DNA from 4 places in the Kitasatospora sp. NPDC032150 genome. Region 2 is predicted to be linked to each of the others. Evidence: riboswitches for the same ligand, from Rfam matches in the RefSeq annotation. Region 2 holds a riboswitch; each other region holds the start of a gene.
The links. Region 2 has a riboswitch for cyclic di-AMP ahead of ACZ5ON_RS01010 (C40 family peptidase). Riboswitches for the same ligand answer to the same signal wherever they lie in the genome.
Positions count from the first base shown of each region.

Region 1: another riboswitch for cyclic di-AMP. It lies ahead of ACZ5ON_RS15535 (transglycosylase family protein); the one in region 2 lies ahead of ACZ5ON_RS01010 (C40 family peptidase).
Region 3: another riboswitch for cyclic di-AMP. It lies ahead of ACZ5ON_RS16900 (transglycosylase family protein); the one in region 2 lies ahead of ACZ5ON_RS01010 (C40 family peptidase).
Region 4: another riboswitch for cyclic di-AMP. It lies ahead of ACZ5ON_RS09435 (M23 family metallopeptidase); the one in region 2 lies ahead of ACZ5ON_RS01010 (C40 family peptidase).

Region 1 is NZ_JBVIMH010000011.1:104,593-109,200, reverse strand. Features, by position in the region: gene ACZ5ON_RS15550 (DUF501 domain-containing protein) at 1-229, opposite strand, end outside; gene ACZ5ON_RS15545 (FtsB family cell division protein) at 243-722, opposite strand; gene eno (phosphopyruvate hydratase) at 879-2,165, opposite strand; gene ACZ5ON_RS15535 (transglycosylase family protein) at 2,400-3,272, opposite strand; cyclic di-AMP (ydaO/yuaA leader) riboswitch at 3,277-3,457, opposite strand; gene ACZ5ON_RS15530 (cytochrome P450 family protein) at 3,772-4,608, opposite strand, start outside.
Region 2 is NZ_JBVIMH010000001.1:228,984-233,591, forward strand. Features, by position in the region: gene ACZ5ON_RS01000 (NYN domain-containing protein) at 1-154, shown strand, start outside; gene ACZ5ON_RS01005 (C40 family peptidase) at 379-1,407, shown strand; cyclic di-AMP (ydaO/yuaA leader) riboswitch at 1,713-1,875, shown strand; gene ACZ5ON_RS01010 (C40 family peptidase) at 1,886-2,989, shown strand; gene ACZ5ON_RS01015 (C40 family peptidase) at 3,182-4,246, shown strand; gene ACZ5ON_RS01020 (hypothetical protein) at 4,306-4,608, shown strand, end outside.
Region 3 is NZ_JBVIMH010000012.1:191,874-196,481, reverse strand. Features, by position in the region: gene ACZ5ON_RS16910 (DUF397 domain-containing protein) at 19-255, opposite strand; gene ACZ5ON_RS16905 (sirohydrochlorin chelatase) at 705-1,622, shown strand; cyclic di-AMP (ydaO/yuaA leader) riboswitch at 2,142-2,314, shown strand; gene ACZ5ON_RS16900 (transglycosylase family protein) at 2,299-3,447, shown strand; gene ACZ5ON_RS16895 (hypothetical protein) at 3,711-3,914, shown strand; gene ACZ5ON_RS16890 (hypothetical protein) at 3,922-4,488, opposite strand.
Region 4 is NZ_JBVIMH010000006.1:21,363-25,970, forward strand. Features, by position in the region: gene ACZ5ON_RS09425 (GNAT family N-acetyltransferase) at 1-433, opposite strand, end outside; gene ACZ5ON_RS09430 (hypothetical protein) at 520-1,383, shown strand; gene ACZ5ON_RS09435 (M23 family metallopeptidase) at 1,488-2,363, opposite strand; cyclic di-AMP (ydaO/yuaA leader) riboswitch at 2,375-2,531, opposite strand; gene ACZ5ON_RS09440 (tautomerase family protein) at 2,703-2,906, opposite strand; gene ACZ5ON_RS09445 (alpha/beta fold hydrolase) at 3,114-3,938, shown strand; gene ACZ5ON_RS09450 (TetR/AcrR family transcriptional regulator) at 3,938-4,504, shown strand.

The sequences.
Region 1 (4,608 bases), on a different contig from region 2:
CGCCGTCCGCCTCCAGGGTCCCGATCAGCGAGGCGGCCTTGGGGCAGGTCAGGTAGTACAGGGTCGGGAAGGGCGTGCCGTCCGGCAGCCGGGGTGCCGTCTCGACCACGTCCGGGTTGCCGCAGGGGCAGCGGTGCGCGACCGCGCGCAGACCGCGCGGCACTCGGCCGAGCTGGGCCGCGATGGCGGCGATGTCGGTGTCGGAAACGGGAGGGTTCTCAGAGGTCATGGAGGTGCTGTCTCTAGCGGGTGGCGGGTACGGGGGCAGTGGACGGGGCGGCGCTGGGAGCCGCGTCGGCCGCGGCAGGTGCGTCGGCCAGCGCGACCGAGTCCCAAACATTGGTGTACCAGGGCACGGCGGACCTGGCGGCCGGGCCGGCTGCCACCGCGCCCGGTGCGGGCCGTGCGGTGGCGGGCGGACTCGGGTCGACCGACACGAACGGCGTCTCACCCGGCAGTGCGTAGTGCAGCCGCTCGCGGGCCTGCGCCTTCACGTACTCCGGGTCCTGCCAGCGGGCCCGCTCCTTGCGGAGCTGCTCGACCTGCTGGGTGGCGCGCTCGGCCTTGGCGCGCTGTGCGTTGATCTCCGAGCGCTGCGCGATGAACTGGCGGGTGGGGTACGCGAGGATCGCCACCAGCGAGCAGAGCACCAGGACGAGCACCGTGGCCCTGCTGGTGAACCGTGGCCGCCCGGCGATCCCGGGGATCTTCCACCTCGCCATGTACCCCTCCCGTCGGCACCGCGCGCCGGTGCCCCGCCGCCCAACCCTACGGGGTCGGGTGGCGGGGCACCGATCACGAGCCGTCCGTGTCAGACCTCATCCGGTCGGACGCAGGTGTCAGCCGTCGCTGACCAGCCCTCGTGCGTACTGTGCCTGCTACTCCGCGGCGCGGAAGCGCGGGAAGGCCGAACGGCCCGCGTACTCGGCGGCGTCGTCGAGGATCTCCTCGATGCGCAGCAGCTGGTTGTACTTGGCGACGCGCTCGGAGCGGGCCGGGGCACCGGTCTTGATCTGGCCGCAGTTGGTGGCGACGGCCAGGTCGGCGATGGTGACGTCCTCGGTCTCACCGGAGCGGTGCGACATCATGCAGCGGTAGCCGTTGCGCTGGGCCAGCTCGACGGCGTCCAGGGTCTCGGTCAGCGACCCGATCTGGTTGACCTTCACCAGCAGCGCGTTGGCGGTGCCGGTCTCGATGCCCTTGGCCAGGCGGGCCGGGTTGGTGACGAACAGGTCGTCACCGACCAGCTGCACCTTGTCGCCCAGCTTGTCGGTCATCGCCTTCCAGCCGTCCCAGTCCTCCTCGTTCAGCGGGTCCTCGATGGAGACCAGCGGGTAGTTGGCGACCAGGTCGGCGTAGTAGTCGATCAGCTCGGCGGAGGAGAGCGCCTTGCCCTCGAACTGGTAGGCGCCGTCCTTGTAGAACTCGGTGGCGGCGACGTCCAGGGCCAGGGCGATGTCCTTGCCCGGGGTGTAGCCGGCCTTCTTGATGGCCTCGGTGATGAGGTCCAGGGCCTCGCGGTTGGAGTCCAGGTTCGGGGCGAAGCCGCCCTCGTCGCCCAGGCCGGTGGACAGGCCGCGCTCCTTCAGCACGGCCTTGAGGGTGTGGTAGACCTCGACGCCCCAGCGGACGGCCTCGGAGAACGACTCGGCGCCGATCGGCGCGATCATGAACTCCTGGATGTCGACGTTGGAGTCGGCGTGCGAACCGCCGTTGAGGATGTTCATCATCGGAACCGGCAGCACGTGCGCGTTCGGGCCGCCGAGGTAGCGGAACAGCGGCAGGTCGCTGGCCTCGGAGGCGGCGTGCGCCACGGCGAGGGAGACGCCCAGGATCGCGTTGGCACCGAGCGAGGACTTGTCCGGGGTGGCGTCCAGGTCGAGCATGGCCTGGTCGATCAGGCGCTGCTCGGTGGCGTCGTAACCGACCAGCTCCGGGCCGATCTGCTCGATGACGGCGAGGACGGCCTTCTCCACGCCCTTGCCGAAGTAGCGGTTCTTGTCGCCGTCACGAAGCTCCAGGGCCTCGAAGGCGCCGGTGGAGGCGCCGGACGGGACAGCGGCACGACCGGTGCTGCCGTCGTCGAGGCCGACCTCGACCTCGACCGTGGGGTTGCCGCGCGAGTCGAGAATCTCACGGGCTACGACGACATCAATGGACGGCACGAGGCATCTCCTAGCGGAAGCAGGTCCTACGGACAGGGGGTGCAGTCTGCGGACGATTGCGGAGTCGTTACGACCAGAGCCTAACCGCACCGGGCCTCCGGGCCACGCTGCCCTTGGCTCCGTCTCAGCGTGTGGCCGCTCTACCAGTCGGTAGTTCACCTGAATGACCACAAGCACGACAAGTGGGGCCGTTTCCGCGACGGCGGCGGAAACGGCCCCTCATGCCACCTGGGGTCAGCCCAGCTTCAGCACCTGGCCGGGGAGGATCAGGTTGGCGTCGCCGCCGATGGTGGCGCGGTTGGCGTCGTAGAGGTGCTGCCAGCCACCGGAGAGGTGCTGGGCCCGGGCGATGCCCGACAGCGTGTCACCCTCCTTGACGGTGTAGTCGCCGGTGGCGGCGCTCTGCGTGGTGGCCGCGGCGGACACCGGGCTCTGCGCCGGGGCCTTCTCGGCGGCGCCGCCCGCGAACTGCTCGTAGATGCTCTGGTGGCTGGTCCAGTACCAGCCGCCGCTCTTCTGGTACCAGTACTTGCCCGACTCGGCGTCGTAGCCGGCCTTGCCCGGGAAGGACGGAGTGGCGGCCGTGCGCGAAGCGTCCTGGGAGGACTGGCTCTTGTAGCTCTTGGTGCTGCTCTTGCTGCCCGAGGAGCTCGAGGAGCCCGAGGAGCCCGAGGAGCCCGAGCCGGAGCTGCGGGTGTGGCTGCCGGTGTCCACGTCGGCGGCCGAACCACCCCTGGACAGACCCGCCTTGACGGAGCAGACCGGCCAGGCGCCGGGCCCCTGCGAGGCGAGGACCTTCTCGGCGATCGCGATCTGCTGGCCCTTGCTCGCCTGGTTGGCCTGACTCGCGTACTGGCCGCCGCCGTAGGCCTTCCAGGTGCTGGAGGTGAACTGGAGTCCGCCGTAGAAGCCATTGCCGGTGTTGATGCTCCAGTCGCCGCCGCTCTCGCAGTCGGCGACCTTGTCCCAGGTCGGCACGGAGGCGGCGTGTGCGCCGGTGGCGGTGAGCAGCGGCAGCGCGAGACCGACGCCGGCCACACCGGCGGCGGCGATGGCCTTCTCGGCCTGGGTCTTGCGACGATGACGGCCCGAACCGGTGAACAGCATGAAGGTGTCCTCTCCGCACGCCTGCGAGGTGAGCTGTCGGGTTCGGACCGGGAGGTTGGCCCGGCCGCGGCGAGCGGGACAGGAACGCTTCCTGCCCTGCCGACGCGGCTTCACCCCAAGCCGTGGGAACGGCGACGAAACCTGGGTCCCCCGCCCTTGCCCAAGGGTTCTGGTCGGTGTCCCGAGGCGCGATGGGCAAGGTTTGGCGTTCCGCGCAACGGGGTTCGCAGCAGCGAACTCATCGGAGACTACGCATACCGTCGCACCAATCACAAGCTCATATCCCGTACATCACACGGGAATTACGTTGTGTTTATATGTGCTTACAGACGATGCAGATTTGTCCGGTTTGATGCGCATTCACAGATCGGCGAATCAGGACACATCCGACACGCCGTCAGCCCGACACGCCCGGCTTGCCGGGTGTCCGGAAGGCGGCGCGGACCATGTGGCACATCTCACCGAAATCCCGAGAATGACTTCCGGATTACGGGGAAGATCAGCCCTGTCGCGCGGTAAAGGAAACCGGGAGTTCGCGCAGGCCACGCATGATCAGACCACCGCGCCAGCGCAGTTCTGCGGGGTCGGCGGCAAGGGTCAGGTCGGGCAGCCGGGTCAGCAGGGTCGCCAGCGCGATCTGGCCTTCCAGCCGGGCCAGCGGAGCGCCGATGCAGTAGTGGATGCCGTGTCCGAATCCCAGGTGCGGGTTGTCCTTCCGGGCCAGATCGAGCGTGTTCTCCGCAGCGAACCTGGCCGGGTCGCGGTCCGCGGCCGCCAGCACCACCAGCACCGGGTCGCCGACCGGGATCTCCACCCCGCCGATGGTCAGCGGACTGGTCGCGAACCGCCAGGTGGCCAGCTCCACCGGCCCGTCGTAGCGCAGCAGTTCCTCCACCCCGGTGGCCAGCAGCTCCTTCTCGCCGCGTGCCACGGACTCCTGCAGCAGCGCGCGCTGCCCCGGGTCGCGCAGCAGCGCGTACAGACCGTTGCCGATCAGGTTGACGGTGGTCTCGAAGCCTGCGAAGAGGAGGATGAAGGCCATCGCGGCGGCCTCGTTCTCGGTGAGGTGCTCGCCGTGGTCACTGGCCCGGATCAGGCCGGAGATCAGGTCGTCGCCGAGGTCGGCCCGCTTGCGGTGGATCAACTCGGCCAGGTACGAGCGCATCCGCTTCACCGCCCGGCCCACGCCGCCGCGTTGGCCGCCGTGGTGGCGGATCATCATGCCGGCCCAGTCCCGGAAGTCGTCCTGGTCCTCCGGCGGGACGCCCAGCAGGTCGCAGATCGCGTAGATGGGGAGCGGAAAGGCGAACTCGTGGATCAGGTCGGCCGAACCGCG
Region 2 (4,608 bases):
GGACGAGCTGATCCGGCGTCTGGTCCGGGCCGAGCCGAAGGGACGTCCGGTGGTGGTGGTCTCCGCCGACAAGGAGATCGCCGACGGGGTTCGGAAGGCGGGGGCGCGCCCGGTGTCGTCCGTGCTGCTGCTGAACCGGCTGTCCCGGTCCTGACCTGGGGGTCGGTCCTTCCGGCTGCCCGCAGGGTCCGGCGTTTACGACGCTCCGGACATTCCCGGCGATATGTGACGGACCGGTGAATTCCATGCGGGGACTGGAGGTTGGCACCGGCGAGGGAGTGGCGCGAATCCGTCATCTTCACTAGGGTCTGGCGTCAAACCTATTTTCCGGAATTCCGCCCGAACGGACGGAGCCAGCAGGAAGAAGGAGCCAGTCCTTTGGCCAGCCACCGCCGTCCCAAGCAGCCGAGCCGCGCGCGGGTGTCCGTGCTGACCGCTGCAGCTGCGACCGCGGTCGCCCTGTCGGCCAACGCGAGTGCCCACGCGGCGCCCGCCCAGCCGAGCAAGGACGAGGTCAAGGTCCAGATCGACCAGCTGAACACCGAGCAGGAGCAGGCGGCCGAGAAGTTCAACGGCGCCCAGGAGCGGGCCGACCAGCTGCGCAAGCAGGCCGACCAGCTCCAGGACCAGGTCGCGCGCGGTCAGGAGCAGCTGACGCAGCTGCAGACCAGCCTGTCGGCAGTGGCCGGTGACCAGTACCGCTCGGGCGGTATCGACCCGTCCGTGACCCTGATGCTCTCGTCCAACCCGGACGGCTACCTGGAGCAGGCGTCCAGCGCTCAGCAGATCAACCAGACCGAGGCCGACATCCTGAAGGCGCTGAAGGAGCAGCAGGCCCGCCTGGACCAGCAGAAGCAGGAGGCGGCGTCCGTCCTCGCCGAGCTGGACCGCAACACCCAGGAGCTGAACGACGCCAAGGCCCAGGTGCAGCAGAAGCTGCAGGACGCCAAGAACCTGCTGAACTCGCTCACCGCACAGGAGCGGGCCGCCGTCGAGGCGGCCGACCGTGCCTCGCGCGGCGACTCCCGGGCCGACCTCGGCTCGCTGCCGAGCGCGGGCGGCTACGCCGGCGTCGCGGTCAACGCGGCGCTGAGCAAGCGGGGTTCGGAGTACGTCTGGGGTGCCGAGGGTGCGACCACCTTCGACTGCTCGGGCCTGATGGTCTGGTCGTACGCGCAGGCGGGTGTCTCGCTGCCGCGCACCTCGCAGGAGCAGGCCTCGGTCGGTTCCCGGGTGCCCTCGCTGGACCAGGCACAGCCCGGCGACCTGGTCATCTACGGCAGCGACGCGCACCACGTCGGGATGTACATCGGCAACGGCATGGTGGTGCACGCCCCGCACACCGGTGACGTGGTGCGGACGATGAAGGCGGACGCGATGCTGATCCTCACCATCCGCAGGGTCTGACGACCGCTGCGAGTCCGGCTTCCCGGCCCGCCGAAACCGTCCTGTGATGCAGGGCACTTCGGCGGGCCGTTTTCGTGAAAGCATGTCAGCCGTCGGTATCCGAGTTGTCACGCACGGTCGGTTCACAAATGAACTTGGCGTTGACTCAGAATTTTTTCTGACAAGGATTTGAACGGATCACGGTTTCGTTACTAGGGTCGGGAGCTGAACCACCGTACAGTCGATCACCCAGCCAGGGTGGCGGCGGTGGTTACCGCCGAGTCCGAGAGGCAGCACGGGCAGTTCAACTGTCCACGGGGAAGCCCCTGTTGGGGGTGCTGCGGATCGGAGCCGGGGAACCACGTTCCTCGGGGTGAATCGGCGCCAGGCCGGCCGGCCGTCGGGGACGCGGGCCGGTGAGGCGTCGTAGGGCATGTCTTCCAGCCCGAACCCGTCAGCTCACCCGGTAGGCGGACGTAGGAAGAAGGAGTCCGCCTTCGTGGCGTCCCATCGTCGTCCCAAGCCTGCAAGCCGTGTCCGCGTGTCGATCATGACGGCGACAGCCGCGACCGCGGTGGCCATCTCCTCCCAGGTCGGTGCGCACGCCGACCCGAAGCCGACCCTGGACGAGGTCAAGACCCAGGTCGACCAGCTCAACGACCAGGCCGAGGTCGCCAGCGAGAAGTACGACGCGGCCAACGAGAAGCAGCAGGAACTGCAGAAGCAGGTCAACGACCTGCAGGACCAGGTGGCCCGCCAACAGGCGCAGGTGAGCACCGTGCAGTCCGGGCTGGCCGAGGTCGCGGCCGAGCAGTACCGCAACGGCGGCATATCCCCGACCGTGCAGCTGATGCTCTCCAGCTCGCCGGACTCCTTCCTCTCCCGGGCCGACTCGGTCCAGCAGATCGGCCTCTCGCAGGCCGACGCGCTCAAGACGCTCAAGGCCGACCAGGCGAAGCTGGACCAGCAGAAGGCCGAGGCCCAGCAGAAACTGGGCGAGCTGGACGCCACCACCCAGGACCTCAAGGCCCAGAAGGATGACGTCCAGGCGAAGCTGGCGAAGGCCCGGGAGCTGCTCGACTCGCTGACCCAGCAGCAGCGGGAGCAGTTGGCCCAGGCCCAGGCCGCCGCGGACGCCGCCGCCCGTGCCTCCCGCGACCAGAACCGCACCGACCTCGGCGGCGGCAGCGGTGGCGGCGGTACCGGCACCGGCGGTGGCGGTGGCAGCACGGTCCACGTGCCGGCGTCGGGCTCGTACGCCGCCCGCGCGCTCGCCTACGCCGAGAGCCAGATCGGCAAGCCCTACCAGTGGGGTTCCGAGGGTCCGGACTCCTTCGACTGCTCGGGTCTGATGGAGTGGGCCTACGCGCAGGCCGGCGTCTCGATCCCGCGCACCTCGCAGGAGCAGGCGTCGGCCGGCACCAACATCGGTACCGACATCTCCAGGGCCCAGCCCGGTGACCTGGTCATCTTCTACAGCGACATGCACCACGTCGGCATGTACGCGGGTGGCGGCCAGGTCGTCCACGCTCCGCGTACCGGCGAGAACGTCAAGTACATGCCGGCCACCGTTCTGCCGATCGCGGCCATCATCCGCGTCTGACCTCTTCGCGCTCCCGTCCGCAGGCCCGGCCCCGTCTCCAAGGGGCCGGGCCTGCGGCCTTCCCGGGCTAGTCGAGTAAATGTCCGATTAGTGGTCAAATATTCGGTGTTGCAAGGGTTTGGACTAGCTCCTCCGAAGTCGCTAACGTCTGCCCCCGGACGTTAGCCGAGGACGAATGGAGCAGCCGCCCCGATGTCGATGCACCGCCGTTCCCCCCTGCAGGGCACGCAGCGGCTGGCCCGCGCCTTGGCGCTCACGGCAGCGGCCACCACTGCACTCGGCATGACGCTCGGCGGCCCGGCCCAGGCGGCCCCGGGCGCACCGGGGGAGCCGCCGTCGAAGCAGGAGGTCAGGGCTCAGGTCGACCAGCTGTACGAGGAGGCCGATCGGGCGGCGGAGCGGTTCAACGCCGCCCAGGAGTACCAGAAGCGTCTGCAGAGCGAGGCCGACGGCCTGCAGGGCCAGGTCGCCGCCGCGCAGGACGAGCTGAACCGGCTGCGCGGCGATCTCAACGCGGTGGCCGCCGCCCAGTACCGGGCCGGCGGCATCGACCCGGCCGTCGCACTGATGCTGGACACCGATCCCGCCGGGTACCTCGCCCGGGCCCGCAGCCTCAACCAGGCCGCCGAGCGGCAGAGCGCCGCCGTCCGGCAGGTGATCGACCGGCAGCTCAGGCTCGACCAGCGCCGTGCCGAGACCACCGCCAAGCTCGCCGAGCTGGAGGAGGCCCGCCGTACCCTCGCGGAGAGCAAGCAGCAGATCCAGCAGCGGCTCGACCAGGCCCAGCGGCTGCTCAACACCCTCGGAGCGGCCGAGCGGGCCGGGATGGCCGTGGAGGACGCCAGGGAGGCGGAGCAGCGCGCCACCCGCGGCACCGACCGGCTCGACCTCGGCGACCTGCCCGCCTCCTCCGACCGCGCCGCCGCCGCGCTGGCCGCCGCCACCTCTCGGATCGGCACGCCCTACGTGTACGGATCGGCGGGCCCGAATGCCTTCGACTGCTCGGGTCTGATGTACTGGAGCTGGCGGCAGGCCGGAGTGACCTTGCCGCGCACCTCGCAGGCGCAGATGTACGCGGGGCGGCGAGTGAGCCTGAGCGAGGCACGACCGGGAGACCTGGTGATCTTTTTCAGGGACATGCACCACGTCGGCATGTACGCCGGCGGCGGGGTGGTCGTGCACGCGCCCCACCCGGGCGCCAGGGTCCGCTACGAGAGTGTGAACGCGATGCCGGTGGCCGGGGTGGTGCGGGTCTGAACACGGACCACGAACCGCTGGTCACCGACCTGCCCCGGCCGACCGGGGCAGGTCGGCCCTTGCTGTCCCGGCGCGGCGCGCTGCTGCTGGCGGCCGGCGGCCTCGTTCAGCTCTCCGGGGCCGGGGCGCGCTCGTCGGCCGGTACCGCCGAGGGGGTCGCCGCCGCGGGTCCGCCCGTCCGGCCGCGGATCGAGGCCCTGCTGTCCCGGCGGGCCAAGGCGCTGCTCGGTTCGGACTCGACCGGGCTGCTCGCGGACGTGGCCCCGGAGGCCAGGGATGCCCAGCAGGAGGTGCTGGCCCGCTGTCGCGACCTCCCGTTCGCCGACCTCTTCTACCGGATGACCGACTTCACCGAGCCCCGG
Region 3 (4,608 bases), on a different contig from region 2:
CAGAGGGCTGACGGCGGTTCAGGCCGTCAGATGGTCGAACTCCCCGTCCTTCACGCCGAGCACCATCGCGGCGATCTCGGCCCGGGTGTATATCAGCGCCGGCCCCTCGGGGAAGCGCGAGTTGCGCATCGCCACCTCACCGCCCGGCAGAGCGGCGAACTCGACGCAGTTACCCTGCGAATTGCTGTGCCGGCTCTTCTGCCACACCACGCCTTCGAGGTCCGCAGCCGCCATGCCGTTGTACGTTTCCTGCATCTCCTGCACCGAATTCTCCCGACCTGCCGGGCTTACGCCCTACTTGACGCGATGATAGCTCCAGTGCACGTGCATCAGCACGGGACATTGCCCGTGCAGTCAAGCGTGTCGGAATGTGTGCCAACCACTCCACTTGATCCGGCTTTGACGGAACGTAAGTGGACATAGCCCAGCGAATCACAGTTCGCCCGATGACTGCCCGTACTGGGCTCGCGCCATCGTGTTGATCTTCGTGCGCCCGGCGCCGAACACCCACACCGCACCCCGGGATCACCTGTGAGGCACGTCACCCAGGACGGCAGCTGACTGCTTTTCGGTTGCGCGAAGCGACAGGTCGTCAGCAAGGATTGGGTAATTTGATGGCAATTGTCCCGATTTCGCGCGGGCTCGGTGCCCACTCTGGGGATCCGGATGCAGTCCTGCCTGCCGAATGTCTTACGATCTCCGCCATGAGCACCGCAGCCATCCCGGGCGCGCCACTGCCCGTCCGCACTCCAGGCTCCCGTGCGCGGGGGCGCCACCGCCGTCCCGAGCGCCCCGAGATCCCGGCCGGTTCCCCGGCACTGGTGCTTGCCGTCCCCGCCTCGGCCGGGCCCGAGGCGAGCCCGATAGTCGAGGAACTGCTCTCCATCGTGCGCGGCGAGCAGCCCGGCATCGAGACCGCGGCCGGCTACCTGACCGGCGAACAGGCCGACGCCGACACGACGGAGGACCTCGCGACCGGCGACGGCCAGGCCGCCCCGACCGTGGCCGAGGTACTCGCCCAGGCCGCCGAGGCGGGCATGCCCGCGCCGGTCGTGATTCCGCTACTGGCCGGTCCGCACGGCTTCCTGACCTCCCTGCACAAGCTGGCCGGGGAGACCGGGGCGACCGTCACCGATGTGCTCGGCCCGCACCCACTGCTGGCCGAGGCGGTGCACGTACGGCTCTCCGAGGCCGGCCTGGCCCGCGCCGACCGGGCGCGCCTGTTCGCCATCACCACTGCGGCGGACGGCGTGGTCCTGACCACCGTCGGCGGCGAGGAGTCCGCCGCGGCAGCCGGGATCACCGGCGTACTGCTGGCCGCCCGGCTCGCGGTACCCGTGGTGGCCGCCGCCCTGGACGCGCCGGGTTCGGTCGCCGCCGCGGTCGAGCACCTGAAGGCCACCGGCTCCCAGCGTCCCGCACTGGCCCCGCTGGTGATCGGCCCCGAGGCCGACCCCGAGCTGCTGGCCGCGGCAGCCGAGGAGACCGGCTGCCCGAGCGCAGCCCCGCTCGGCGCCTACCCGACCGTCGGTCAGCTGATCGCGTCCACCTACCTGGCCGCGCTCAACATCCCGGGCCCGGGTGAGGCCCCGGCCCCCGTCGCGGAGCAGCCCGCCGACTGAGCACCCGACAAGACCGTACGAGAGGCCCCCGCGAGGGGCCTCTCGGCGTTTCCGGGGCCCCCGCGGGTCCGCGCCCCGCTCGGCCCAGATCGAGCGGGGCGCGGGCTCCCGGGGCCGTAGGGCCGGAGCCGGGTGGCCAATTGGCGAACCTTGCATGACATTTGCCCCATTGGCTCACAACTCGGACATTTGCCACCGACCCCTCCGTGGGCCCCATTGACCCGGACCCCACTCCCCCTCGGGGGCTTTTCAGAACCTTCACAACCGGTCGCCCGAACCCCCGGGAATGCCACGGCATCACCTGAAAGGGGAGCAGATACCCACTCCGGCCGCACACCTGAAAGAGTCCCATCGGATTTCCTGGAAATGCCGGTGCGCATTCGATCTTGAATAATCCGCGAATAGCCTGTGAGGGAACTCACAGGTGTTTGCGGATTCAACTTAAGTCTGCTTAACGTGCTCTCCGTTCGTTGACACACGGACCCAGCTCTTCCGGAACGCCGAGTCCTGCCGCCGGAGCAGCTGGCACCGCAGAACGCACCGACGGCAGGGGCGGGGGAACCAGGTAAGTCGCCCGAGAGCCGGCCAGTATTCGGCCGGTTCCGGGCTAGGGGTGAAGCCGTGCGCAGCACGGCCGGGCAACTCCAGCCCGAATCCGACAGCTCACCTCGCAGGCGTGGGAGAGGAACGCACCTTCATGCTGCCCATCAACGCCAACAAGCGTGCCCGCCGTCTGATCGCCGCCACGGGTGTGGTCGGTCTCGGCCTGTCGATCCCCGCCCTCGCCGCCTCCGGTGCCTCCGCCGCTTCCGTCTCCACCTGGGACAAGGTCGCCCAGTGCGAGAGTGGCGGCAACTGGAGCATCAACACCGGCAACGGCTTCTACGGTGGCCTGCAGTTCACCGCCTCCACCTGGGCCGCCTTCGGTGGCACCCAGTACGCCCCGCAGGCCAACCTGGCGACCAAGGCGCAGCAGATCGCCGTCGCCGAAAAGGTCCTCGCCTCGCAGGGCCCCGGCGCCTGGCCGGTCTGCTCGGTCAAGGCCGGTCTGACCAAGGACAGCGCTCCTGCCCAGGTCGACACCTCCGCGCCTGCCGCCACCCCGGCGCCGGCCACCGCCCCGGCCACCCCGGCTCCGGCCGCCACGCCGAAGAGCGCCCCGACCGCCGCCCCGCAGGCCGCGAACGGCGCCAAGTACACCGTGGTGGCGGGCGACTGGCTGTCGTCCATCGCCACCAAGAACAACGTCGACGGCGGCTGGCAGAAGCTGTACGACCTCAACAAGTCGGTGCTGACCCAGGGTCCGGACATGATCTTCCCCGGCCAGCAGCTGGCGCTCGGCAGCACCTCGGCCGCCGCGCCGAAGCAGGACACCCAGAAGCCGGCTGCCAAGCCGAGCAGCTCCAGCACCCCGGCTCCGGCGCCGGCTCCGGCCAAGCCCGCCACCCCGGCTCCGGCCGCGACCGGCAGCAAGGCCGCCGCGGTCAACTTCGCGCTCTCCAAGGTCGGCCAGGCCTACGTCTACGGCGGCAGCAGCGACGGCGGCTGGGACTGCTCCGGTCTGACCCAGGCCGCCTACCGCCAGGCCGGCATCTCGCTGCCGCGCGTCGCCGCCGACCAGGCCGACGTCACCACCAAGGTGTCGCTGGACAACCTGCAGCCGGGCGACCTGCTGTTCTGGTCCAACAACGGCAGCAACTCGGGTGTCTACCACGTCGCCATCTACATCGGTGCCGGCAAGTACGTCGAGGCTGCCAACCCGAAGGCGGGCGTGAAGATCGAGACCATCGCCAACTACGCCCCGGACTTCGCCGGCCGCGTCTGACGGTCCCGGCTCTCCGCGTGAGGCCGCTGTCCCCGGTGCTCTGGTCGGCGCCGGGGACAGCGGCCTCACGGGATCCCGTGTGCACGGGGCGGCTCGGTCACACGGTTCCCGCCCACTCGTGGTCCCCCGCCCGCTCGTGGTTCCCCCGCCGCGGGCGGGCACCGCATCAGATGCTCGGAAAACCCGTGTGCCGCGCGGGCTGGTGGCTCGGTTCCCCACCCTCTAACGTCGGTTGCGCCTGCAGCCACGGGAAGGGGAACGCCATGACGAAGGTCACCGTCAGTCTCGACAGCGATCTGGCGATCGAGGCGATGCTGCTGTCCGGCACCAGGAGTCCGCAGGACGCGGTTGAGTTGACCGTCCGCGACTACCTGTCCACCGGCCGCCGTACCGAGGCGCGTACCGGCGACGCCGCCGACGCGCACCGGGTCGGCCAGGGGCGGCGGCCCGCCGCCGAGGAGGGCTGAGAGGCGGTCACCCGGCGCTGCCCGGTTCGTCTGCCGCACCCTCGCCGTGGTCCTTGCCGTTGCCCCTGCCCTTGCCGGGCTTCCTGCCACGGCCGGGCCAGCGTGCACGGGTGAAGACCATCAGTCCCACGAAGATCACCCCCGCGATGATCGCGCCGATCAGGGTCGAGCCGCGGAACCAGGGCGCCCGGACGTCCATCACCCGCTCTCCGGCGTGTGCTGCGCTGCCGCTGCCCGCCGCGATGCCGAGCGTCCAGAGGTTCGGCATCGCCAGCAGCAGGGCGAGCACCAACCAGGCCAGCGTCACCTTCCAGGGCCGCCGCCGGTGCAGGCCGGCCCACGCCGCCAGCAACGGCAGCAGGGTGAAGCAGATCCCGAAGACGAGCCCCAGCAGCAGTCCCGCGCTCAGGTGCCCGTTGACCATGTTGCCCACCCGCTGCGCCCACCAGCGCGGGATCGTCGCGGCCCAGGCGAAGTAGACGACCGCCCCGGCGACCAGCAGTCCGCCGCCGAGCAGCAACCGCCTGCGCCAGACCGGTGCCGCTGCGTTCTCCCCCGTCCGACCAGCTCTCATATCTCGATGCTGGCGACCGGCGGGCCCACTCGCAGCGCGAGCCGAGGCCCCCTGCCCGCCGGTGTCCGGCAGACGGGCCCAGCGGACGGTCGATGGCCCTCGGACCCGGCATTACTCCAT
Region 4 (4,608 bases), on a different contig from region 2:
GGCGGTGCAGTCCGAGGGTCCGGAAGCCGAACTCGCATAGCAGCGCGGTGATTTCACTCGCGTACCCGCGGCCCCAGGTGTCCGGGCGCAGCGCGTAGCCGAGGGCGGCGGAGCGGTGGTCGCCGAGGTCGAGGACGGCGGTGCCGATCGGCGTGGCGCACTCGGGTTCGTCGTCGGCGAGCACGGTGACGGCGAGCCGGTAGACGGTGCGCGGCTCGGCCTCGGCCTGTTCGACGTAGAGCTCGATCTGGTCGGCGCACGTCTCACGGTCGCGCGGTTCGAAGGGTAGGTACCTGGCGGCCTCCGGGTCGCCGAAGACGGCGTGCAGGGCGTCCACGTCGCGGGGCGTGTGGTGGAACTCGCGGAGGGCGAGGCGCGGGCCGGCCAGCAGCACGGCCCGTCCCGGCCCGGCCGGTCCCGGTTCTGGCTCCATGCCGTCCGACCCTACAGCGGGCCCCGGCCACGGGTGCGGCGCCCGCACGGAGGCCGTACCCCCGGGCACCGGCTACGGTACGTAGCGTGAACCACGATCTGCAGCTCACCCCGGGTACCCGCACCACCGATCTGCTCGCCTGGGCGGCCGAGCACGGGTACGAGCCGGTGCCCGAAGAGGCGCTGCGGACGGTGCTCACCCTGCTGGAGCTCGGCGACGCACCGATGCACGAGGGCTTCCCCGAGCTGAGTTCGCCGCTGCTGGAGCAGCTGCTGTACGAGCAGCTCTACCTGTACGTACAGCCCGCGGCCGAGCCGGAGGCGTACGGGCGGGCCGTGCGACTGCTGATCGATCATCAGCGGGCGGCCCGGCGACTGAACGCCAAGCGGCACGCCAGGCTGCACGCGGAGGCCGAGTGGCAGGGCGAGCTGCTCTGCGACCTGCTGCGCCGGCCGCACCTGCTGACCTGGCCCCGGCTGTACACGCTGCTGCTGCGCGCGGACGGTGTGGACGTCGGCGACGCGGCGGCCGTACGGGTCTGGCTGGAGGAGTTCCGCGCGCTGACGGAGGACCAGCGGATCGCGCGCTTCGCCTGGCTGGAGGAGCTGGGGCCGATGGAGCCGGTGCGGGGGGACGAGGGCTGGAACCGGGCGCGGGTGCTCTCGGTGGGGATGGCCACCGACGGGGCACGACTGCTGCTGGAGAACCGGCTGATGCAGCGCAGCTACCGCAACCTGGCCGGGCGGAACGCGCTGGGCCTGCCGATGCCCGACGAACTCGCCGGTGACTTCGAGAGCTTCGAGGCGGCGGTGGCGGCGGAGGCGCTGCGGCTGTGCGGGGAGTGGACGGTACCGGGGCTGCCCGAGCTGCTGGTGACGGAGTTCGCGGACCTGGCGCCGGAGCCGGAGACGGCGGAGATCGAGGAGTACGTGGCGGGCACGGACGCCTGACCGGCCGGCCGCCGTACGCCCGGCGACCCGCCGCACCGTGCCCCGGCACCAGGGTGCACCGGGCCCGGCCGGGGGGCCGGGGCACGCCCGGCGGCCTGGGGCCGTTACGGCTGGAGGCCGTGGGAGTGGAACCAGGCCAGCGGGTCGACCGGGGCGCCCCCGGCGGGGCGGACCTCCAGGTGGACGTGGGGGCCGAGGGGCACGCCCGACGGCAGGCCGCGGGAGTGCCCGGTGGCGCCGACCCGGCCGAGCTGGGTGCCCGCGGTGACCCGTCCGGACACGGCGGAGATGGCGGAGAGGTGGCAGTACCAGATCTCGGTGCCGTCGGGCAGGGTCTGGATCACCCGGTAGCCGTACGCGCCGGACCAGCCGGCCGCGGTGACGGTGCCCGCACCGACGGCGGTGACCGGGGTGCCGGTGCGGGCGGCGAAGTCCAGGCCGGTGTGCGGCTGGGACCAGTGCGAACCGGCCTGGTCGAACCGCGCCGCGAGCGTGTGGCCGTCGACCGGCGGCCGGAGGGTGCCGAGCCGGGCGCGCTCCTCGACGGCCTGGGCCTCGGCCTGCTGGACGGCCCGCTTGGCCTCGGCCTCCTGGGCGGCGGCCAGCCGGGCGGCCTCCTCCGCGCTGGTGCGCTCTCCGTCGGCCTGCTGCTGGATTCGGGCGGTGAGGGTGAGTCCGGGGTCGGCGGCCAGGACGTGGTCCGAGGCCGTGTCGGGGACGGAGAAGGCCGGCGCGGGGGCGGGCGGCTGGGTGGCGGTGGCCGCGGCGGCCGGTCCTGCGGTGGCGAAGCCGGTGGCGCCGAGTCCGGCGGCCATCGCGGTCACGCCGAGCAGCGAGCCGCTGCGCGACTGGCGGGGCATCCGGTGCCGGGCCGCACCGTCGGCGTCGGCGGCCGGTTCCGGCGGAAGGTCGAGCAGCTGGGTGCCGACCCCGACGCTGCCGACCCCGAGGTTGGCAGGGCTGTGCGACAAGGACGCCACCGGGCGCGCTCCTTTCCTTCCTTCGCGCCGACCGGGTTAGCTGACGGGTTCGGAGCAGGAAGGTCTCCTACGAGTGGGCGGGCCCACCCGATTCACCCCAGGAACGTGGTTCCCCGGCTCCCGGACCCACCCACGGGGCGGATCTTGGGGATTGGGCGACGGCGCACGGTGCCGTTCGGGTACGGCGTTGCCGACCGCGCTGCGTTATCAAACGTTAATCCGAGAAGGCCATGATTCCAAGCTGCACGCCTGGTGAAGTCCTTGGCTCCTGAGGCGCAATGGGCGATTTGTGACTATTGACCAGATCGCCCCATGACAGCCCGTTATCCACCAGGGGAATCAGCCCTGGGCCCGGCGGTCCCGCTCGGCGAAGGTCGTACCGGCGATCGCCCAGTTCTCGCGCGGCACCTCCTCGATCGCCACCCAGATGCTCTCCGGCTGCACGCCGGTCGCCCGGGCGTACGCCTCGGTGAGCTCGCGGGCGATCTCGGCCTTCTGCTCCTCGGTGCGGCCGGCCAGCTGCTTGACGTTGATGAACGGCATGACGGCCCCTCAGGTTCGGGTTCGGCGGTCAGCCGCACCGTATCGCACGACCCCGGAGCGCCAATGCCCGGAAGGCCCCGGACGGCGAGCACCCCGCCGGAGTCCGCGAGTGCAGTCACCGCAGTCACCGCAGCCCCTTGACGGCTAAAGCTATTAGCCATAGCTTTTTGGCTACAGAAAGCAGCGACACCACTGCGGAGGCTCACCATGCCCGGCACCCAGCACCCCGACACCCGGTTCCTCGACGTCCCCGGCGGCAGGATCGCGTTCGACGACAGCGGCACCACCGCCGGCGGCGCCCCCGTGGTGCTGCTGCCCGGGATGCTCGAATCCCGTGCCCTGTACCGGCTCCTGCGGCCGCTGCTCACCGCGGCTGGCCACCGGGTGATCACCATGGACCCGCGCGGCTTCGGCGAGTCCTCGATCGCCTGGGACGACTACTCCCCCGGTGCGGTCGCGCACGACGTGCTCGCCCTGCTGGACCACCTGGGCGTCGCACGGGCCGTCCTGGTCGGCCACTCGTACACCTGCGCCACCGTGGCCAAGGCGGCCGGGGCCGCTCCCGAGCGGGTCGCCGGGATCGCGGTGATCGACGCCTTCTTGGAACACTCGCCGAACGCCTTCCAGCGGGCACTGATGAAGGCACTGGCCCCGCTGGTGCTGGCCTTCCCCGGCATATGGGGCTCCGCCCAGCGGTACTACTACCCCTCGCGCAGGCCCGTCGACTTCGAGAGCCACCGGGCCCACCTGGTGGCGGCGCTGCGCACCCCCGGCCGGAAGGCCGCCACCCGGGGCCAGCTGGAAGGCGACTCCATCGCCGCCGGGTCGGCGGCGGCGGTACGCTGCCCGGCCCTGGTGATCATGGGCAGTAAGGACGTCGACTTCCCCGACCCGGCCGCGCTCGCCGACCGGCAGGCCGCCGCACTGAGTGGCCGTAAGGTGATGATCGACGGTGCCGGGCACTACCCGATGGCGGAGTTCCCCGAGGCCACCGCCGACGCCCTGCTCCCCTTCCTGCACGAGGTCGCCTGATGCCCCGGGTCGGACTCACCCCCGCCGCCGTCGTGGGCCACGCCCTCGAACTGATCGACGAGGAGGGCCCCGAGGCCCTCACCCTGGCCGCCGTGGCCGCCCGCGCGGGCGTCGCCACCCCGTCCCTGTACAAACACGTCAGCGGCGGCCTGGCCGAACTGCGCCGGCTGATCGCCGTCCGGGTCACCGAGGAACTGGCCGAGCAGCTGGCTGCGGCGGTGCTGGGGCGCAGTCGGGACGAGGCGGTCGAGGCCCTGCTGGCGGCCTACCTGGACTACGCGGGCCGCCACCCGCGCCGGTACGCCGCGCTGCCGCAAGCGCCCCAGGAGGACGAGGACCTGCAGTACGCGGCCGGCCGGCTGGTCGGGGTGATCCTGGCGGTGCTGCGCGGATACGGCCTGGAGGGCCCGGAGGCGATCCACGCGGCGCGTACCGTGCGCTCGATGGCCCACGGCTTCGCCTCGCTCTGCGCCGGCGGGGCCTTCCAGTTGACCGAGGACCTGGCGGTGACCCGGGAGCGGCTGATCCGGGTGCTGACCGAGGGGCTGCGGGCCTGGCCCGCCTGAATGCGGCTTCAGGGAGGGCGGCGGCTTGACGCCGACCGGGCCCGGGGCACAGGGTGGCCCAACGGGGCGGAGCCGTGCGGCGGTTCACCGGCGGGGGCCTGCCG